4 regions of the Streptomyces marianii genome follow, and region 1 is predicted to be linked to each of the others. Evidence: riboswitches for the same ligand, from Rfam matches in the RefSeq annotation. Region 1 holds a riboswitch; each other region holds the start of a gene.
What was found. Region 1 has a riboswitch for cobalamin ahead of FEF34_RS27675 (prenyltransferase/squalene oxidase repeat-containing protein). Riboswitches for the same ligand answer to the same signal wherever they lie in the genome.
Positions count from the first base shown of each region.

Region 1 (5,188 bases):
AGCAGTCCGCCGAGCGTGAGTGCGGTGGTGGTGTGTCGCACGGCCGGGGGAACCTGCGCGGTACGGCCGTAGCCGCGCGCGTCCATGGACGCGGCGACCGCGACCGAACGCTCCAGCGCGCCCTCCAGGACCGGCAGCCCGATCTGCAGGACGGCCTTCACCCCGCCCGTCGGACGGCCCCGCAGCCGCCGTGCGGTGCGGAGCCGGAGCACGTCGGCGACCATGTTCGGCGCGAACGTCATGGCGACGACGACCGCGACCCCCGCCTCGTACAGCGCGCCCGGCAGCGACTTCAGCAGCCGGGCCGGGTTCGCCAGCGCGTTCGCCGCGCCGAGACAGATCAGCAGGGTCGCCAGCTTCGCCCCGTCGTACAGCGCGAACACCATCTGCTCCGCCGTCACCCGGCCGCCGACCCTGACGCCCTGCGCCCAGTCCGGCAGGGGCACCTCGGGCAGCGTGAGCAGGACACGGGTGCCCGGGATGGGCGAACCGAGGACAACGGAGAACACCAGCCGGATCGCGATCACGGCGAGGCCGAGCTTGACGAAGGCGCCGTACGAACGGGCCCAGGGGGCGTCCGTGCGCCGGGCCGCCACGACGTACCCGGCGACGCCCACCAGCAGGCCGAGGAGGAGGGGGTTGGTCGTCCGCGAAGCGGCCGTGGCTAGGCCGAGCGCCCAGACCCACCAGGCTCCGGCGTGCAGCGCGTTGCTCCGGCCGGCGGCGGGCGCCCGCAGGGCACCGCGCAGCGGCCGGCGCTCCTGCGGGGACCGGCCGGACGGCCGACTGCCGCAGGGCGCGGCGCCGCGCTCGTGGCTCCCGTCGTCCGGGCCGTTTCCGTGGCCGTGGCCGGAGCGTGTGTCCGTGCCGGGGCCGCTGACGGTGCCGTCGTCCGGGCCGTTGCCGGAACCTTCGCCGGAGCCCGTGTCCGCGCCCGGGTCGTTCCCGGGGCCGTCGACCGGACCGCTTCCGGAGCCCCTGTCCGCGCCCGGCTCCCGGTCGCCGGGGCGGGCGTGGACACCGCCCAGCAGCCGGACGGGACGCCGCCGTCCGTGCGGCTTCGCGGGGTCGTCCGCCTGCGCGGGCACGGGCGTCCGGGTCATCCGCGGCGGCGGGACTGCCAGAACGCCGCCCCGCCCAGCGCGAGCACGGCCGCGATGCCCGCGAAGAGCCCCAGAGTGGGGCCCCCGCCGGCCGCCTCGCCGCCGACCGCCCCGGAGGGCTTCCCGGCCGGCGGGGCGGAGGCGCCGGACTCCGCGGGTGCCGGATCCCCGGCCGAGACCTGCTCGCCGCAGCCCGTCCTCGGGTAACCGGAGATCGCGCACAGCAGCGCGTCCGAGTTGTAGCGGAGCGGCTTGGCCACCGCCGCCAGGGCCTCCGCGCTGGTGGCGTCCGAGGGGACCGCGGCGCAGCCGGACGCCGACGGGGACGGGGGCTTCTCACCGGACGGCGCGTCCGCCTCGGTACCGAAGTCGATCACGACCCCGACCCGCTTGGTGCCGGGCTTCGCCGGCGTGTCCGCGCACAACTGCGAGAAGGAGGGGGCGGTACGCGGCTTCGCCGAGTCCTGCGAGTCCGCGCTGACGGAGAAGCGGTATCCGTCCACCGAGCCGTCGGCCGGCCGCGCCGTGGCCGGTCCCTGCGTGGCGTAGACCCAGGCGGTACCGCCGGACTGCCAGAACGACCAGTACCGGTAGCCCGCCGCCTGCGCCTGCGCCTGCCCCGCCACGCCCGGCACCGCGAGCACGGCGCCGAGCGCGAGGAGGAGCGCGGTCAGTCGCCTGCGCATCACTGCTGCTTGCTCTTCCGGCGGCCGCTGATCAGGATGCCTATGCCGGCACCGGCCGCCAGGCCGGCGCCGACGATCCACCAGATCCCGGCACTGTCACCGCCCTTGTGCTCCTCGCCCGCGTCGCTCTTCGTCCGCGGAGCCGGCGGCTCGGTGGTGGAGGCCGGCGCGGGACCGGTCGCGTTGAGCTGCCGTACGAGGTCGGCGCCGCCGAAGTCCCGCGGGTCGTCGCCGTGGGCGTGCGCGGCGAGGATCAGCTGCGCGTACGCCGCCGGGCCGCCTTCCTTCGCCCACGCGGCGGAGTTCTTCCCCAGCCACTGGACCGCCCTGTCCGCCTTGTCGCCGTGCCCGGCGGCCGAGAGCGCGAGGACCGCGTCCGCGGTGTTGCCGAAGTCCGGGAGCGGGGCCGGGTCGGCGGCGCCCGGCATCGGCGGCGAGTCCAGATGGCCGGACTTCGCCAGTGCCGCGGCCAGGTACGCGGCGCCGTTGCGGGCCGACTGCTCCGGGGTGGCCTTCGCCGGGGAGGCGCAGGCGGCGCGGCCGCCGTCCGGCTCCGGGCCGGAGACGACCAGGCCGCGGCCCAGCCCGGCGAGTACGGCGGCCGCGGTGGCGTCGCCGTTGGCGAGGAGCTTTCCGGCCTTGTCCGGCTGGTAGGCGAACGCACCGCCGCCGGCCTTGTCCGCACACGGCACGGCGAACGTGACCAGCGCGTCGAACGGGCTCTTGCCGCTCTTCGACTTCACCTCGCCGGGCCGCGCCTTGGCCGCGGCGAAGGCGCCGATCACGACGGACGTGGAGTTCGCGTCGGACGGCATGCCGGGGTTGTAGCTCCAGCCGCCGTCCTCGTTCTGCACGGACTTCAGCCACTCGAGGCCCTTGTTCACGGCGTCCCCGTGGCCGCCGAGGGCACGCAGGGCCTGTACCGCCGCCGCGGTGGCGTTGGTGTCCAGCATCGTCTTCGCGTCGCACGGCCTGGACGCGTCCGCACGGTAGGAGGCGAAGCCGCCGTTCTCGCACTGCTGCCCGGTGAGCCACCCGACGGCCTGCTCTGCGGGCACGGTCTTGGCGACGTCCTGGGCGAGCAGGGCCAGCGACTGCCGCCACACCCCGTCGTAGGTCGGGTCCTTCGTGCCGTAGAGCCCGGCCGGGAGCGCGGCCGAGGGGGAGGGGGTGGGGGCGGCCGTCGCTGCCGGAGCAGCGGCCACGCAGAACACGGCGGAAGCGGCGGCGAGCGCTGCTGCGCTGCGGCGAACGGACATGGCGGGCTGGGCCTCTCCTGCGGGGAGCCGGGCACAGGCACGCTGGGGTACCAGGCTCCGGCCCCGTATTCCTCGACGGTGCCTGCCAGCGGGCCGGTCCCGATGGCACGAGCCGGTCACGGCCGGTACGGGGCATTCCGACTCGCCGCCTGCGACGGCGGCTCACGGCTGCGGGTCAGTGCCGGATTCGCACCGGCTTCCCCCCGTACGGGTGTGATGACGACTCGCACACTCTACCGGCCCGTAATCCCCGCCCCTCGGGACGGTCGGCCGGGTAGGGCAGGAGGCCCTCGGCGGCCCCGCCCACCGGGCCTCGCGCTGATCTCGGCGGGGCCGGGTGGCTTGTGCGAGGGTCCGGCTCGGGTGTCGGCGGGGCCGGGTGGTCGAGGGTCCGGCTCGGGCGGGGCCGGGGGTGGCCGGCGTGACGGGTCCGGCTCGGGTGTCGGCGCGGCCCGGCGGTCGAGGGTCCGGCTCGGGCGGGCCTCGACCCGAGCCGTGCTCACGCAGCCCTCGCACTCCGGCTCAGCCGACCGCGGTGTACGCCACCGGGGCGCTGCCCGGCACCGCCTCCACCCGGCCCAGTTTCACCAGGCGGCGCAGATGGGCCTCGGCCTCCGAGACGGCGATGGTGCGGGAGCCGTAGGGGATCTCGTCCCACGGCCGGTTCCACTCCATGCGCTCCGCCAGCTGCCAGGGGGTCAGCGGTGCGGCGAGGAGGGACAGCAGCCCGGTCAGCCGCTCCTCGTGGTGGGCGAGGAGCTCCCGGACCCGTGCCGGGGCGTCGGTGAAGGCGTGCTGGTGCGCCGGGAGCACCTCGGCGGCGCCGAGGCGGCCGACGCGTTCCAGCGAGTCCAGGTAGTCGCCGAGGGGGTCGGTGACCGCGGAGTCGTCGGGGTCCTCGTACAGGCCGATGTGCGGGCTGATGCCGGGGAGCAGATGGTCGCCGGAGAAGAGGCGGCCGCGGCCGGGGAGGTTCGCCGGATGCTCCTCCTCCAGGTGCAGGCACACATGGCCGGGCGTGTGACCGGGAGTCCAGATCGCCCGCAGCCTCCGCCCGGCGAGGTCCAGCAGCTCGCCGGGTGCGATCTCGCGGTCGGGCAGGGCCACCCGCAGCCCGGGGAGGGCTCGCATCCGGCCGCGCTCGCGGGCCGCGAGCAGCGGGGCGAGGTGCTCCTCCGGCGCGCCGACGGCGGTGAGCTTCCCGGCCAGGTAGTCGAGCCAGGCCCCGGGCCGGGCCTCCCGGGTGCGGCGGACGACGGCGATGTCGGCCGCGTGCATCGCGATCCACGCGCCGGACGCCTCGCGCACCCTGCCGGACAGCCCGTGGTGGTCCGGGTGGTGGTGGGTGACGAGCACGCCGTGGACGTCGGCCACCGCGAGGCCCAGTTCGGCGAGGCCGTCCGAGAGCGCCGTCCAGGACGCGGGGTCGTCCCATCCGGTGTCGACGAGGACGGGCCCGCGGCCGGTGTCCAGGACGTGGACCAGCGTGTGGCCCAGGGGGTTGTCCGGGATGGGGACCTTGAGGGACCAGACACCGCCGCCGTGCTCCGTCACCCGCGTCATCGGCTCCCCATCCTCCCGGCCGGGCCCAAGAACGAGAACCCGTTCCAATGGTCGCCCAAGTCGACTTCATTGCAAAGGGCTCGGCGGTGGTGCGGGGCCGGGAGCGCCGGTCCGCGCCCGCGCCTCTGCTTCCCGGGAGCGCCGGTTCACGCCCGCGTCGCTGCTTCCCTGGAGCGCCGGTCCGCACACGCGCCCCTGCTTCCCTGGAGCGGGTTCCGGCCGTGGACTCCTCCGGCGGGAACTGGTATCTGTTCAGGCGGTTGGCCAATCTGAAATGCCGTCAGAAAAATGGAGCGCTCGGAGAGCCGGGGCCGCGGGAGGCAGTCGTCATGTCCGAACTGGTGGAGCACGGGAAACTCTTCATCGGCGGGGAGTTGGTCGATCCCCTCGGCGCGGACACCATCGAGGTGGTCTCGCCGCACACCGAGCAGGTCATCGGACGCGTCCCGCACGCCTCGCGGGCCGACGTGGACCGGGCGGTCGCGGCCGCCCGTGCCGCCTTCGACCGCGGGCCCTGGCCGAGGACGCCGCTCGAGGAGCGCATCGAGGTCGTCGGCAGGATCAAGGACGCGATCGC
Region 1 covers NZ_VAWE01000001.1:6,079,482-6,084,669, forward strand. The annotation lists gene FEF34_RS27665 (energy-coupling factor transporter transmembrane protein EcfT) at 1-749, opposite strand, end outside; gene FEF34_RS27670 (SCO2322 family protein) at 1,100-1,789, opposite strand; gene FEF34_RS27675 (prenyltransferase/squalene oxidase repeat-containing protein) at 1,789-3,048, opposite strand; cobalamin riboswitch at 3,162-3,298, opposite strand; gene FEF34_RS27680 (MBL fold metallo-hydrolase) at 3,571-4,611, opposite strand; gene FEF34_RS27685 (aldehyde dehydrogenase) at 4,941-5,188, shown strand, end outside.

Region 2 (5,188 bases), 1.9 Mb from region 1:
ACCTTCCGGGACGAGGACACCCGGCACTTCCTGCGGGAGGCCGACACGGCGCTCGCCTCGGTGCTGAAGGCCGACCCGCGGCCGCTGTACGTGACCGGCGAGCCCGCCGCGCTCGCGCTCCTCGACGACGTCGGCACGGCCGCGAAGGGCCAGGCCGTCCACGCGCCCCGGGGCGGGGTGGCGGGCGGCTCCGCCGACGCGGTCTGGCAGGCGGTGCGGCCGTCCGTCGAGGCCCGCGCGCAGCAGGAGGTCTCCGGCGTTCTCGAGGAGCTGGACCGGGCCAGGGGCAGGCGTGCTTTCGCCGCCGGAGTCGACGAGATCCGCCAGAACGTGGAGACGGGCCGGGTCGCGCTGCTCGCCGTGGAGGAGAACTACCGCGAGACGGTGCGGGACACCGGCGCCCACCTCCTGCCCGCTGACACCGGCGACCTGGACGCGCTGGTCGACGTCGTGGACGAGATCGTCGAGAAGTCCCTGGAGACGGGGGCGCAGGTGCGGTTCGTCCCCGACGGCACGCTTGTGGGGATGGGCGGCATCGCGAGCGCGCTGCGCTACTGACCGGCCTCCGCCGGACGGGCGTCGCCGTGGGGAACCTTCCGGCCACTCCCGCGGACGGTGCCGACGGGTTGGCGGGAGCGCGGTGCCGTGCGGGCCGTTTGCGCCGATACTGGCAGAGGGTGTGCGGCCCGCACCGCCACGGCCCGGCCTGAGAGGACACCGTCCGGAGTGATCGCCAGTCCCACCAGGAGGTTCCCATGAGGATGCTCATCAACGTCCCCGAGACGGTCGTGGCCGACGGCCTGCGCGGTCTGGCCGCGGCGCACCCCGGGCTGAACGTCGACGTGGAGAACAGGGTCGTGGTGCGGGGGGACGCTCCGGTCGCGGGCAAGGTGGGCCTGGTGTCCGGCGGCGGGTCGGGACACGAGCCCCTGCACGGCGGGTTCGTGGGGGCAGGGATGCTCTCGGCGGCGTGCCCCGGCGAGGTCTTCACGTCGCCGGTGCCGGACCAGATGGCCCGCGCCGCGGCGGCGGTGGACAGCGGGGCGGGTGTGCTCTTCGTGGTGAAGAACTACACCGGCGACGTGCTGAACTTCGACATGGCGCAGGAACTCGCCGAGGACGAGGGCGTCCAGGTGGCCAAGGTGCTCGTCAACGACGACGTGGCCGTGCAGGACAGCCTCTACACGGCGGGCCGACGCGGTACGGGCGCGACGCTCTTCGTGGAGAAGATCGCGGGCGCCGCGGCGGAGGAGGGTGCACCGCTGGAGCGGGTCGAGGCCGTCGCCCGCCGGGTCAACGAGGGGTCGCGCAGCTTCGGTGTCGCGCTCAGCGCCGTCACGACCCCGGCCAAGGGCACCCCGACGTTCGATCTGCCGTCCGGTGAGCTGGAGTTGGGGATCGGCATCCACGGCGAGCCCGGCCGGGAGAGGCGGCCGATGATGACGTCGCGGGAGATCGCGGACTTCGCGGTGAACGCGGTCCTGGAGGATCTGCAGCCGTCCAGTCCGGTGCTGGCGCTGGTCAACGGCATGGGCGCGACACCACTGCTGGAGCTGTACGGGTTCAACGCGGAGGTCCACCGGGTGCTCGCCGAGCGCGGAGTGCCGGTGGCCCGGACCCTGGTCGGCAACTACGTCACCTCGCTCGACATGGCCGGCTGCTCGGTGACGCTGTGCGAGGCGGACGAGGAGATCCTGCGGCTGTGGGACGCCCCCGTGGAGACGCCCGCGCTGCGCTGGGGCCGCTGAGCCATGCCCGGCCCGGCCGACGGCGGCTTCGCGCCCGCGGGCCGCGACGACGCGCGCGGGGAAGCCGGTGCGCCACGAGAAGGAGACGCTGTGCTCGACGCGGATTTCTTCCTCCGCTGGATGAACGCCCTGGCCGATGCGGTGGACCGCGAGGCGGGCCGGCTGACCGAGCTCGACGCCGCGATCGGGGACGCCGACCACGGAACCAATCTGCAGCGGGGTTTCACGGCGGTGAGGGCGGCGCTGGAGAAGGACGCGCCGGACACCCCCGGTGCCGTACTGATGCTGACCGGGCGGCAGTTGATCTCGACGGTCGGCGGGGCGTCGGGGCCGCTGTACGGGACGCTGCTGCGGCGGGCCGGCAAGGCGCTCGGTGAAGAGGCCGAGGTGTCGCGGGCGCAGCTCGCCGAGGCGCTGCGCGCGGGGATCGCGGCGGTGGCGCAGCTCGGCGGCGCGAAGGCCGGGGACAAGACGATGCTGGACGCACTGGAGCCCGCGGCCGCGGCGCTGGACGAGTCCTTCGCGGCCGCGCGGGAGGCCGCCGACGAGGGCGCGGCGGCGACCGTGCCGATGCTGGCCCGCAAGGGCCGGGCGAGCTATCTGGGCGAGCGCAGCATCGGGCACCAGGATCCGGGGGCGACGTCCTCCGCCCTGCTGGTCGGGGCCCTCGAGGAGGCCGCGCGATGACCGGCCCGGTCGGGATCGTCCTCGTCTCGCACAGCGCGCAGGTCGCGGAGTCGGTCGCCGACCTCGCCAGGAGGCTGGCCGGCGCGGGCGACGCCGTGCCGGTCGCCGCGGCGGGCGGGGTCGCGGACGGTGGTCTCGGCACCAGTCCGGAGCTGACGGCACGTGCCGCGCACCAGGTGGACAGGGGCGCCGGGGTGGCCGTGCTGGTCGACATCGGCAGCGCCGTGCTGACGGTCAAGGCGCTGCTGGCCGAGGGCGACGAACTTCCGGAGGGGACCAGGCTGGTGGACGCGCCGTTCGTGGAGGGCGCCGTGGCCGCGGTGGTCACCGCGGCCGCCGGTGCGGATCTGGACGCGGTGGAGGCGGCGGCCGTGGAGGCGTACGACTACCGCAAGGTGTGACCGTGAGCATCCGTGCGCGGCTTGTGATGCAGCTGGTCAACGCACTAATGTCGCAGGGCCTTGGTGAACGGGAAACCGGTGGAGTACCGGTGCGGCCCTCGCCACTGTGATCGGGAAGTCCGGCTCTCTCCGCAAGGAAGCCACTGGACCGCCACGGGAGACCGTGGTGTCCGGGAAGGCGGAGCCCGGGCGGCAGGACCCGTCAGCCAGGAGACCGGCCAGGGCGCGTTGTCCATCCACGAGGTGCTGGAGAGGGTCTCCCAACCATGCATATAGCCGAGGGGTATCTGCCCCCTGTGCACGCGGCCGCCTGGGGCGTCGCGTCCGCCCCCTTCGTGATCCACGGCGTACGGGCGCTCACCCGTGAGGTCAGGGCGAATCCCGAGTCCACCCTGCTGCTCGGCGCGTCGGGCGCCTTCACTTTCGTCCTGTCGGCGCTCAAGATCCCGTCCGTGACCGGCAGTTGCTCGCACCCGACCGGCACGGGGCTGGGCGCGATCCTGTTCCGGCCACCGATCATGGCCGTGCTCGGCACGATCACCCTGCTCTTCCAGGCGCTGCTGCTGGCCCACGGCGGACTGACCACGCTCGGTGCGAACGTGTTCTCGATGGCGATCGTCGGACCGTGGGCCGGGTTCGCGGTGTACGCGCTGCTGCGGCGGTCCGGAGTGCCGCTGATGGTGGGCGTGTTCTTCGGCGCGTTCGTCGCGGACCTGTCCACGTACTGCGTCACCAGCGTGCAGCTGGCGCTGGCGTTCCCCGACCCGGGCAGCGGCGTGGTCGGCGCCCTGGCCAAGTTCGGCGGCATCTTCGCGCTCACCCAGATCCCGCTGGCCGTCAGCGAGGGCCTGCTCACCGTGCTGGTGATGCGGCTGCTCGTGCAGTCCAGCAAGGGTGAGCTGACCCGCCTCGGAGTGCTCCTCCAGGGCGGGGCCGAGAAGGAGGCCGCGGTCCGATGAGCCGTAACGCGAAGATCAACACGCTGCTGCTGGCGATCGTGGCGGCGCTGGCGGCGCTGCCGCTCGCCCTCGGCCTGGGCGACCACAAGGAGGAACCCTTCACGGGCGCCGACGGGGAGGCGGAGACCGCCATCACGGAGATCGCGCCGGACTACGAGCCCTGGTTCGCGCCGCTGTACGAACCCCCTTCCGGGGAGGTCGAGTCGGCGCTGTTCGCCCTCCAGGCGGCTCTGGGTGCCGGTGTCCTGGCGTACTACTTCGGGCTGCGCAAGGGGCGCCGGCAGGGTGAGGCGCGGGCGGCGGCCGCCGGGGACGGGCGGGCGCCGGGCAGCGGCTCCGCCGGTGCGGCCGGTTCCGTCGGCTCGGGCGCGTAGCCGCCTATGCTGCCGATCGACGCGGCGGCGCACAGCAGCCGCTGGCGCCGCCGTCATCCGTGCGAGAAGGCGGCACTCGGGCTAGGGCTGACGGTCTGCGCCGTCTCACTGCCGCCGTGGCCGGGTGCCGTCCTGGTCGCCGCGGCGGCCGTGGCCGTACTGCTCGGGCCCGCCGGGGTGGCGCCGCGGCAGCTGTGGCGAGCGTGGCGCATTCCGCTGGGGTTCTGCGTCACGGGTGCGATTCCGCTGCTGTTCTCGGTGGGCGGCCCGGACGGATTCGTGGTGCTCGCGCCCGACGGCCCCGCCCACGCCGTACGGCTCCTGCTGCGGACGTCCGCCGCCTCGCTCGGGGTGCTGCTGTTCGCGTTCACCACGCCGGTGTCGGACCTGCTGCCGAGGCTGGTCCGGGCCGGGGTGCCCGGGCCCGTCGTGGACGTGGCCCTCGTGATGTACCGGATCGGCTTTCTGCTGCTCGACACCGTGCACCGGGTCCGGCAGGCCCAGGCGGCCCGGCTCGGGCACACGACCCGGGCGGCGGCCTGGCGGTCCCTCGCCGGGCTCGCCGCGACCGCGTTCGTGCGGGCCTTCGACCGGGCCCAGCGGCTGCAGACCGGGCTCGCCGGGCGCGGCTACGACGGGACGCTGCGGGTCCTGGTGCCGCCCGCGACGGTGTCGGCCCGCTTCCTGGCGGCGACCGCCGGGCTGCTCGCGGGGATCGTCGCCCTCACCCTCGTATTGGAAAGGTCCGTACTGTGAGCACGTCCGTGGACGAGAGCGCACCCGGGGCCGGGGTGCCCCTGGTGGAACTGGCCGGCGCGGGATTCTCCTACCCGGACGGCCCGCCGGTGCTGCGCGGTGTCGACTTCGCCGTGCCTGGAGGACGCTCCCTGGCGCTGCTGGGCCGCAACGGCAGCGGCAAGACGACCCTGATGCGGCTCCTCAGCGGCGGGCTGCACTGCGCGGAGGGCCGGCTCCTGCTGCACGGCGAGCCGGTGGTGTACGACCGCGGCGGGCTGAAC
Region 2 covers NZ_VAWE01000001.1:7,931,770-7,936,957, reverse strand. The annotation lists gene FEF34_RS35815 (baeRF3 domain-containing protein) at 1-558, shown strand, start outside; gene dhaK (dihydroxyacetone kinase subunit DhaK) at 756-1,748, shown strand; gene dhaL (dihydroxyacetone kinase subunit DhaL) at 1,839-2,435, shown strand; gene FEF34_RS35800 (PTS-dependent dihydroxyacetone kinase phosphotransferase subunit DhaM) at 2,432-2,836, shown strand; cobalamin riboswitch at 2,881-3,073, shown strand; gene FEF34_RS35795 (energy-coupling factor ABC transporter permease) at 3,103-3,795, shown strand; gene FEF34_RS35790 (energy-coupling factor ABC transporter substrate-binding protein) at 3,792-4,169, shown strand; gene cbiQ (cobalt ECF transporter T component CbiQ) at 4,176-4,925, shown strand; gene FEF34_RS35780 (energy-coupling factor ABC transporter ATP-binding protein) at 4,922-5,188, shown strand, end outside.
Region 2: linked by a shared signal. The riboswitch ahead of FEF34_RS35795 (energy-coupling factor ABC transporter permease) and the one ahead of FEF34_RS27675 (prenyltransferase/squalene oxidase repeat-containing protein) in region 1 are both predicted to bind cobalamin.

Region 3 (5,188 bases), 4.4 Mb from region 1:
GCAGCCGGCCCGCAGATGGGTCAGGCTCTTCAGCAGACTGTGGGCGATCAGCGGTTCGAAGGCGTTGAGCTGGAGCTGCCCCGCCTCGGCCGCCATGGTCACCGCCATGTCGTTCCCGATGACCTCGAAGGCGATCTGGTTGACGACCTCGGGGACCACGGGGTTCACCTTGCCGGGCATGATGCTCGAACCCGCCTGCACCGGCGGCAGGTTGATCTCGGCGAAGCCGGCCCGCGGGCCGCAGGACAGCAGCCGCAGGTCGTTGCAGGTCTTGGAGAGCTTGACGGCGATCCGCTTGAGGACGCCGGACAGCTGGACGAACGCGCCGGCGTCCTGGGTGGCCTCGACGAGGTCCTCGGCGACGGTCAGCGGCAGGCCGGTGATGGTCCGCAGGTTCCGGGCCGCCAGCGCCGCGTACCGCGGGTGGGCGTTGAGTCCGGTACCGATGGCCGTGCCGCCGAGGTTGATCTCCCGGATGAGCTCACGGGCCTCGGTGAGTCGCTTGTGGTCCTCGCCGAGCATGACGGCGTATGTCGCGAACTCCTGGCCCAGGGTCATCGGGACCGCGTCCTGGAGCTGCGTACGGCCCATCTTGAGGACGTCCGCGAACTCCGCCGCCTTCGTGTCGAAGGCCCCGCGCAGCACCTCCATGGCGTCCAGCAGCCGCTGGGCGGCGAGGTCGAGGGCGATCTTCACGGCGGTGGGGTAGACGTCGTTGGTGCTCTGGCCGGCGTTGACGTCCTCCAGCGGGTGCAGCCGGGCGTACTCGCCCTTGCGGTGGCCGAGGAGTTCCAGGGCCCGGTTGGCGACGACCTCGTTGGCGTTCATGTTCGTCGAGGTGCCCGCACCGCCCTGGATCACGTCGACGACGAACTCGCGGTGCAGCTTCCCGGCCCGTATCTCCTCGCACGCCGCCACGACCGCGTCCGCCTTGGCGGGGTCCAGGAGCCCGAGTTCACGGTTGGCGAGTGCCGCGGCCTGCTTGACGGAGGCGAGGGCGGTGACGAGGTCCGGGTAGGCCGAGACGGCGGTGCCGGTGATGGGGAAGTTCTCGGCGGCCCGCAGGGTGTGGATGCCGTAGTAGGCGTCCGCGGGGACGTCGCGGTCGCCGAGCAGATCGTGCTCGCGGCGGAACGCGCCGGGGGCCTCGTCGCGCGGGTCGTCGGGGTGGGCCTGGTCGTGCGTGGGCATGGCGCTGGGGACTTTCGTGTCGGGTGACTACGCAGGGGAGGTGGCGAGGGAGGGGCGGGGCGGGGATGCGGGCGGGAGCGGGTGCTACACCCGGGACGGGATGCGGGCGGGAGCGGGGCCGCACCCAGGTCGGGGATGCGGGCGGGAGCGGGGCCGCACCCAGGTCGGGAGCGGGTGCTACACCCGCGCCAGGTCCGCGGGCCGGACGTCTGCGGCCGCCGGTTCGCCGAGCGCATGGCGCAGCACCCGTTCCCGCTCCCGGGGGTCCGCGGTGGCGAGCAGCGCGCTCAGCACGGCGATCCGGGCCTGCCCGGCACGGAACGTGCCGGTCGGCACGGCGCCCGCGGCCACCAGGTCGACGGCGCCGCCGTGCGTGTAGATCTCGGTGACCGGGCCGGCCTGGACCCGGGTGGTCAGGGCGACGAGCACGCCGCGGGAGGTGGCGGCGGCGACGGCCTCGGCGATCTCCGGGGTCGCGTTCCCGGCCCCGGTGGCCACCAGGACGACGCCCTGGGCCCCCGCGTCCAGCGCGGCGTCGAACAGCAGGGCGTCCGCGTCGCAGTGATGCATGACCATGTCGACGCGGGGGGCCGTCTCCGGGACGGCGGGCAGCGCGAGCGCGGCGGGGCGCTCCGGCCGGCGCAGTACGGACACCCGGCCGAAACCGACGTTGCCGAGGCGGGTGCCGGAGGGGTCGGCGAAGGCGTCGGGGGCGAGGGTCTGCGTCTTGACCGTGCCGCGGGCCGGGTGCACCTTGCCGTCGAAGGCGATCACGACGCCCAGACCGCGGGTCGTCGCGGCGGTCAGCAGGGCGTCGTGGAGATTGCCGGGACCGTCGCCGTCCGTCGCCCCGAGCGGGAGCTGCGCGCCGGTGAAGACCACCGGTCGCGGGTCGTCGTGGTGGAGGTCCACGAGGAAGGCGGACTCCTCGAGCGTGTCGGTGCCGTGGGTGACGACGATTCCGTCGACACCGGGGTCCGCGAGCACCTCGTGGACCGTGCGGAGGAGGGTCAGCTGATGGTGGGTGGTGAGCCGGGGGCTGTTCACACTGAAGAGGTCCACGACCTCGACGCTGATGCCCTCCGGCAGCGGGGCGGTGGCCATGACCTCTCCCCCGTTCGCGTCGGCGGCGAAACCGGAACCCTGCCAGCGGCTGGCTATCGTCCCTCCGGTGCTGATGACGACCATGCGTCCCACGGTGCGTCCTCCTTCGTGCGGCGTCGTGCCGCAGTGGGGCGGCTGTTCCGACGGGGCACGCGGCCCGGCCTCGCTCATGGCGCCGGCCGGGCAGCGCCCCATGGCTGGCTCCGGGGGGTGGCCGGAGCAGTCGACGCAATCATAGGAGTTACAGGGCGCAATTTGATCGCTGCTTCAACCCTGCCTGGCCGAGAAGTGTGGGGGATAATTGCGCCATGGACGAGATCGACAGGGCAATCTTGCGCGAGCTCCAGAACGACGGCCGGCTGAGCAACCAGGAGTTGGCGCAGCGCGTCGGCCTCACGCCGTCGCCCTGCATGCGCCGCGTACGGCAGCTGGAGCAGGACGGCGTGATCCAGGGCTACCGGGCGGTGATCGACCCCGATGCGGTCGACCGGGGGTTCGAGGTGCTGGTCTCCATCGAGGTGGCGCGCGACCGCGAGGTGGTCGAGTCCTTCGAGTCGGCCCTGCAGGACATCCCGGACGTCATCGAGGCGCACCGCCTGTTCGGCAGCCCGGGGTGCCTGCTGCGGATCGCGGTGAGCGATCTCCGCGCCTACGAACGGCTGTGGATCGAGAAGCTGACGGCGCTGTCCGGCGTCACCGAGGTCAACTCCCAGATCATCATGAAGCGCATCAAGGAAGCCCGGGGACTTCCGGTGGACGGCTGAGGCGGTCCACGCGGGGTTCCGGCGGGCCCGGCACGCAGTACGGCCGCCGGCCGGCGCGCCAGGTGCCTGCCCGGCATCCGCCGTATGTCCTCCCCTGTCCTCCCCGTCCAGCAGCACCCGCCCCGTGGTGGGGCGCAGCCCCGGCAGACCGTGCGCAACGGGCGGACAGCAGGAACTTCGGGCGTGTGCCCATCATGGGAGTGGGTCCTCTCACCGCGGTAGGGAGCCGGAGGGCGGCCGGGCCCCGGCGGGTCCGGGCGCGGTCGCGCCGGACCGCCGGGGAGGAGCTACCGGCGCCGCTCCGGAGGAACGGTCGCTACGGTCGGCGGAAGTGGTGGGACGTCAGTCGGAAGCGGGCGTACGCCGCCTGACGCGGTCGCACGTCCGCAGGGCGCGCTCGTGAGGCGAGGGGCCCGCCGGCTCAGCCGGCGTCACGGAGCCGCCCGGAACGGACGCGCCGTGGCGGGGTGAAGGCGTACAGCCCGAGGATGTCCGGCATCTCGGCGAGCCCCGGCCCGCCCGCGCGTACCCACGCGGCCACGTCCTCGGTCGCGGCCGGATCGTTCACCAGTCCGAACCAGACCGGACGCCCGCCCGCGGCCCGGCCCTCGGCCGACGGCTGCACGACGACGACGTTCGCCTGGTCGCACACGTCCAGGCAGTCGGAGATCCGCACCGGCGCCTGTTCCGCGAGACGCGCGGTCTGCTGCGCGTGGTCGACTCCGGTCACCTTGGGACTGCCGCAGCAGCAGTCCCGGCACACGACGACCCGGCACGGCACCGGGCCGGTGTCCACTGGTCCCCTGGGCACGACGACAAGCACTCCCCTCCGGGGAAATCCGCCCCAGTCAGCTCGAGGAGGCGACCGCGTGAGTCTCCTGGCTCTCGGGTCACCGCTCGCCCCGGCCTTCCCACCCGCATCCGGGCAGTGGTCCGTTCGGGGTCCGCTCGCCGATCACAGTGGCGGGACCGCGCCGGATTCACACCGGCTTCCTCGTTCCGCCGTCGCCTTTTACGGCGGACATCATCGCAGAATCCCGTGCCGTGTCCACGCCGCGTCCGGATCCGGCGGCCCGGACGACCCGTCACGCCCCGCGGCCGGGACCACGGAGAGCCGTCGGCCGTACCGCGAACGGACGCCCACCGGTGGCACCCGAACACCGGGCGAACCAGGCTGACAACACCACATACTGCAAAAAACGCGGTAATCAACCGGAAAACGAGGCAAAGGAACGGTAATGTTCGGCCCGGCGCAGCACTGACATCCAAGGAGTCCGGCGGTGATCTCACGTGTGTCAGCGGGCGTTCTGCTGATCTGCGCGGTGCTGCTGCACGTGGTGACTCCGCTGTGCGCCACCCCTGACGCACCCCGGGCCGAGGCGGCCGTCGTCTCGACCGAGAACAGGAACCCCCACACCGCGGCCGTGGTCGTCCGCGCCGACGGCGCCGGGCTCCACCACGACGAGTACGACCCGCGCAACCATCCCTCGCGGCTGACCCCGCTCGGCGCCCAGGCCCCCGCCGGCCCCGGCTACGGGAACACGGGCCACGGCGGCGGCGCCCCGGACGAGACGACGGGCCCCCCGCGCGGTACGTCGGCCTGGACCGCGAGACACAGCCGGAACCCGGGCGCCGCACCGGCGCCGACCCTGAGCACCCTGCAGTCGTTCCGCTGCTGACCGGCAGGTGCGCCACCGGACGCCGACCCTCCCCCCGAGCCGCCGGGACACAGCCCCCGCGCGCCCCGGGACGGACGTCCGGTGCGGCCGACGCCCTCGTCACGAGGCGTCAGGGCCACCGCGGCGCACCCCTCTTCGACGAGGCAGACCCGTTCCGCATCGAAGAGACCGAGGTACGACCATGCAGTCACTCATCGAGCACGCCCGGCAGTTCCCCGCGCGGATCGCGGGCCAGCAGGACGCCTACGCGGCGCTCGCGCGGGGGCAGCGGCCCCAGGCGCTGTTCATCACCTGTTCCGACTCCCGGGTGGTCCCTTCGCTGATCACCGGCGCCCGGCCCGGCGACGTGTTCGAGGTACGCACCGCCGGGAACATCGTCCCGCCCTGGCAGCCGCGGGCGGCCTGCGCCGTCGGGGGCAGCCTGGAGTTCGCCCTGGAGGCCCTGGAAGT
Region 3 covers NZ_VAWE01000001.1:1,670,413-1,675,600, forward strand. The annotation lists gene aspA (aspartate ammonia-lyase) at 1-1,191, opposite strand, end outside; gene FEF34_RS07435 (asparaginase) at 1,369-2,388, opposite strand; gene FEF34_RS07440 (Lrp/AsnC family transcriptional regulator) at 2,604-3,059, shown strand; gene FEF34_RS07445 ((2Fe-2S) ferredoxin domain-containing protein) at 3,481-3,870, opposite strand; cobalamin riboswitch at 3,915-4,097, opposite strand; gene FEF34_RS07450 (hypothetical protein) at 4,340-4,738, shown strand; gene FEF34_RS07455 (carbonic anhydrase) at 4,920-5,188, shown strand, end outside.
Region 3: linked by a shared signal. The riboswitch ahead of FEF34_RS07445 ((2Fe-2S) ferredoxin domain-containing protein) and the one ahead of FEF34_RS27675 (prenyltransferase/squalene oxidase repeat-containing protein) in region 1 are both predicted to bind cobalamin.

Region 4 (5,188 bases), 3.3 Mb from region 1:
GAAGGCGCAGGGCCTGGAGCCCACGTCGCAACTGCTGGACATCGGCTACGTGACGGCCGACGACACGCTCGCCGGACTGCTGGACATCGCGCCCGGCGGACGCGTCCTGCGTATCGAGCGCCTCCGGCTGGCGAGCGGCGAACCGATGGCGATCGAGACCACGCACCTCTCGGCGAAGCGCTTCCCCGCCCTGCGGCGGTCGCTGGTGAAGTACACCTCGCTCTACACCGCGCTGGCCGAGGTGTACGACGTCCACCTCGCCGAGGCCGAGGAGACCATCGAGACTTCGCTGGCCACCCCTCGTGAGGCGGGCCTGCTCGGCACGGATGTCGGTCTGCCGATGCTGATGCTCTCCCGGCACTCGCTGGACGCAGGCGGCGAGCCCGTGGAGTGGGTACGCTCGGTCTACCGCGGCGACCGCTACAAGTTCGTGGCCAGGCTGCAGCGGCCCGAGGCGGGCTGAGCGCCCCGCCCGCACAGGCACCGGCGGAAGCCCCGGCGGTCCGCCCCGCGGGCCGGGGCCGCCCTCCGTGGGCAGCCCCGGCCTGCGCGCTCCGACGGGTCCTCACTCCGGGCCTCCGCACCAGTCGTTGCCGTACCGATACGTGAGCCGGGGGTGACGCTGACGGAACGGTCGCCTAGATTGCCTGCGCGTTGCAGGTGATCACGACGGGACGGGAGCCACACCATGGCCGAGCCGGCACCATCGAACACATCCCAGCGGAGAACCACTCCGCGGTCCATCGCAGTCTGGGTCCTCGTCGCACTGGTGGGCGCGGCCGGCTGGAGCGTGCTCGCCCTCGCTCGGGGCGAGGAGGTCTCCGCCGTCTGGATGCTGGCGGCCGCGCTCGGGTCGTACGCCATCGGCTACCGGTTCTACGCGCGCTTCATCCAGTACCGCGTCCTCAAGGCCGACAGAACCCGCGCCACCCCCGCGGAACGCCTTGACAACGGTGTCGACTTCTACCCGACCGACCGGCGGGTGCTCTTCGGCCACCACTTCGCGGCAATCGCCGGAGCCGGACCGCTGGTCGGACCGATCCTCGCCGCCCAGATGGGCTACCTCCCGGGCACGATCTGGATCATCGTCGGCGTGATCTTCGCCGGCGCCGTCCAGGACATGGTCACGCTGTTCTTCTCCACTCGCCGCGACGGCCGTTCGCTCGGCCAGATGGCGCGGGACGAGATCGGTCCCTTCGGCGGCGTCGCGGCCCTGATCGCCGTCTTCGCCATCATGATCATCCTGCTGGCGGTGCTGGCGCTGGTGATCGTCAACGCCCTGGCACACTCGCCGTGGGGTGTCTTCTCCATCGGCATGACGATCCCGATCGCCCTGTTCATGGGCGTCTACCTGCGGACGCTGCGGCCGGGCAGGGTCACCGAGGTCTCGGTCGTCGGCGTCGCTCTGCTGCTGCTCGCGATCATCGCGGGCGGCTGGGTCGCCGACTCCTCCCTGGCGGGCTTCTTCACCCTGGAGCCGAGCACCCTGGTCGTATGGATGGTGATCTACGGATTCCTGGCCTCCGTACTCCCGGTCTGGCTGCTGCTGGCGCCGCGCGACTACCTCTCCACCTTCATGAAGGTGGGCACCATCGTGCTCCTCGCGCTGGGCGTGGTCATCGCGATGCCGACGCTGAAGATGCCGGCCGTCACCGAGTTCGCGGGCAACGGCCAGGGACCGGTGTTCGCCGGCTCGCTGTTCCCGTTCGTCTTCATCACCATCGCGTGCGGTGCCCTCTCCGGCTTCCACTCCCTGGTCTCCTCGGGCACCACCCCGAAGATGATCCAGAAGGAGACCCAGATCCGGATGATCGGCTACGGCGCGATGCTGACCGAGTCGTTCGTCGCGGTGATGGCGATGATCTGCGCCTGCATCCTCGACCCGGGACTGTACTTCGCGATCAACTCCCCCGCCGGGGTCGTCGGTACCACGGTGGACTCCGCCTCCCAGGCGGTCGCGAACCTCGGCTTCACCATCTCCCCCGAGCAGTTGACGCAGGCCGCGAAGGACGTCGAGGAGGCGAGCCTGCTCTCCCGCACCGGTGGCGCGCCGACCTTCGCGCTCGGCATGTCGGAGATCTTCTCCGCCGTCATCGGCGGCGGTGGACTGAAGGCGTTCTGGTACCACTTCGCGATCATGTTCGAGGCACTGTTCATCCTCACCACGGTCGACGCGGGCACCCGGGTGGGCCGCTTCATGCTCCAGGACACGCTGGGCAACGTCTACAAGCCGATGAAGCAGGTCAGTTGGAAGCCGGGCGTCTGGTTCGCGAGCGCGGTGGTCGTCGGCGGCTGGGGCTACTTCCTCTGGGTCGGCGTGCACGACCCGCTCGGCGGAATCAACCAGCTCTTCCCGCTCTTCGGCATCGCCAACCAGCTCCTCGCGGCCGTCGCCCTGGCCGTCTGCACCACGCTGCTGGTGAAGTCCGGACGTCTCAAGTGGGCGTGGGTCACGGCCGTCCCGCTCGCCTGGGACGCCACGGTCACCCTCACCGCCAGCTGGCAGAAGATCTTCTCCGGCGACCCGAAGGTGGGCTTCTTCGCCCAGCGCGACAAGTACCAGGCGGGCATCGACTCCGGCGAGGTGCTGGCTCCGGCGAAGTCGATGGACGACATGCACACCATCGTCACCAACTCGACCGTCGACGGGGTGCTCTGCGCACTGTTCGCCCTGCTCATCGTGGTGGTCCTGGCCGACGCCGGCCGGGTCTGCTTCAAGGCGGTCAGCGAGCCCGAGACCGTCCGGCTCGCCGAGGTCCCGTACGTCGAGTCGAAACTGGTCGCGCCCGCCGGGCTGTTCCCGACCAAGGAGGAGAAGGCGGAGCTCGCGGCGGTCGGTGCGGGCGCCGAGGCTGCGGGCACGGCAAGGCGTGAGTAGCGTGGGAGTCATGGCTGCGGTGAGCGGAGTACGGCGGGCGGTGGACTGGGTCCGCTGGTACGTGCGCGAGGTCTCGGGCGAGTCGGTGTACGACCGTTACGTGACCCATGCACGGTCGCACGACCCCGACGCGGAGGTCATGTCCCGCCGCGAGTTCGAACGCCGCCGCATGGACGAGCGGGAGTCGGACCCCCGCAAGGGATTCCGCTGCTGCTGAACGCCCCCGCCGGCGGACGCACACGGGCCTCCGCGTTCCCTCCGGGAACGCGGAGGCCCGTCGCCGTGACCGTGGAGCCCTCGGCCCGGCTTCGCACGGACGCCCGGACCGGCCGGCCACCCGTGCCCGCCCGCCACGCGTGCCCTGGGCCCCGAGCGGGGCCACGACACAACATGTGGGGGGTTCCGCAACTCACCGCCCCCACATGTATGCTCATGCTCGCTGTCGCCGCAGGGGAATCCGGTGGGAATCCGGAACTGTCCCGCAACGGTGTGACGGCGTGCGCGGGGCCTGTTCCAGGTCCTCGTACGCCCGTGAGTCCGAGGACCTGCCGACGGTGCGCCCGGACCGTCCGGCTCGGGTGCCCAGACGTCCGGGCCTCGCGGAATAGGCCGGTGGACGCGGTCCACCCTGCCCGGGTGTGCGTCCGTGCCCCCTGCCCCGCCGGCCCTCAGCCGAGCGAGGGAGAGCACCCCGTGACCATCGCGCCGCCCGATCCTGCTTCAGCGCAGCTCGCCGACGGACCAGGCACCGCGCTCCTGCGGACCCTGACCGAGCTCACCGCGGACCTGCCCGACGCCGACCCCGGCCGGGTCGCCGCCGCCGCCCTCCGGGGCCGGCACGCGGGCTCGGACGAGGCCGAACTGCGCGAACTGGCCACGGAGGCGGCCGCCGGCCTGATCTCCGAGGACCCGGCGTACTCCCGGCTCGCGGCCCGGCTGCTCACCCTCACCATCGCGGAGGAGGCGGCCGGGCAGGGGGCGACCGCGTTCTCCGCCTCCATCGCCGTCGGAAGCCGCGAAGGACTGATCGCGGACCGCACGGCCGCGTTCGTGCGGGCCCACGCCCGGCGCCTCGACTCGCTGGTCGACCCGGCCGCCGACGACCGCTTCGGGTACTTCGGCCTGCGCACCCTCTACAGCCGCTATCTGCTCCGGCACCCCATCACCCGCGAGGTCATCGAGACCCCGCAGTACTTCATGCTGCGCGTCGCCTGCGGTCTCGCCGAGGACGAGTCCCCGCGCGCGCTGGACGAAGTGGCCTCCCTCTACGGGCTGATGAGCCGCCTCGACTACCTGCCGTCCTCCCCCACGCTCTTCAACTCCGGCACCCGGCACCCCCAGATGTCGTCCTGCTACCTGCTGGACTCGCCGCTGGACGAGCTGGACTCCATCTATGAGCGCTACCACCAGGTGGCACGGCTCTCGAAGCACGCCGGCGGCATCGGGCTGTCGTACTCCCGCATCCGCTCCCGCGGTTCGCTCATCCGCGGCACCAACGGGCACTCCAACGGCATCGTGCCCTTCCTCCGCACACTGGACTCGTCGGTGGCGGCCGTCAACCAGGGAGGCCGGCGCAAGGGCGCGGCCTGCGTCTACCTGGAGACGTGGCACGCGGACATCGAGGAGTTCCTGGAGCTGCGCGACAACACGGGCGAGGAGGCGCGCCGCACGCACAACCTCAACCTGGCGCACTGGATCCCCGACGAGTTCATGCGCCGGGTGAACGCCGACGCCGAGTGGTCGCTGTTCTCCCCCGCGGACGTGCCCGACCTCGTGGACCTCTGGGGCGACGACTTCGACGCCGCCTACCGCAGGGCGGAGGCCGCCGGGCTCGCCCGCCGCACCATCCCCGCCCGTGAGCTCTACGGGCGCATGATGCGCACCCTCGCCCAGACCGGAAACGGCTGGATGACCTTCAAGGACGCCTCCAACCGCACCGCCAACCAGACCGCGGAGCCCGGCACCGTCGTCCACTCCTCCAACCTCTGCACCGAGATCATCGAGGTCACGGACGACGGCGAGACCGCCGTGTGCAACCTCGGCTCGGTCAACCTCGGCGCGTTCGTGGTGCGGGACGCCGCCGACGGCGAGGACGTGATCGACTGGGAGCGGCTGGACGACACCGTCCGCACCGCCGTCACCTTCCTCGACCGGGTGGTCGACATCAACTTCTACCCGACCGAACAGGCCGGCCGCTCCAACGCCAAGTGGCGCCCGGTGGGCCTCGGCGCCATGGGCCTCCAGGACGTGTTCTTCAGCCTGCGCATGCCCTTCGACTCCGCCGAGGCGAAGGCCCTGTCGACGCGGATC
Region 4 covers NZ_VAWE01000001.1:2,814,126-2,819,313, forward strand. The annotation lists gene FEF34_RS12555 (GntR family transcriptional regulator) at 1-463, shown strand, start outside; gene FEF34_RS12560 (carbon starvation CstA family protein) at 689-2,878, shown strand; gene FEF34_RS12565 (YbdD/YjiX family protein) at 2,889-3,095, shown strand; cobalamin riboswitch at 3,305-3,445, shown strand; gene FEF34_RS12570 (ribonucleoside-diphosphate reductase subunit alpha) at 3,572-5,188, shown strand, end outside.
Region 4: linked by a shared signal. The riboswitch ahead of FEF34_RS12570 (ribonucleoside-diphosphate reductase subunit alpha) and the one ahead of FEF34_RS27675 (prenyltransferase/squalene oxidase repeat-containing protein) in region 1 are both predicted to bind cobalamin.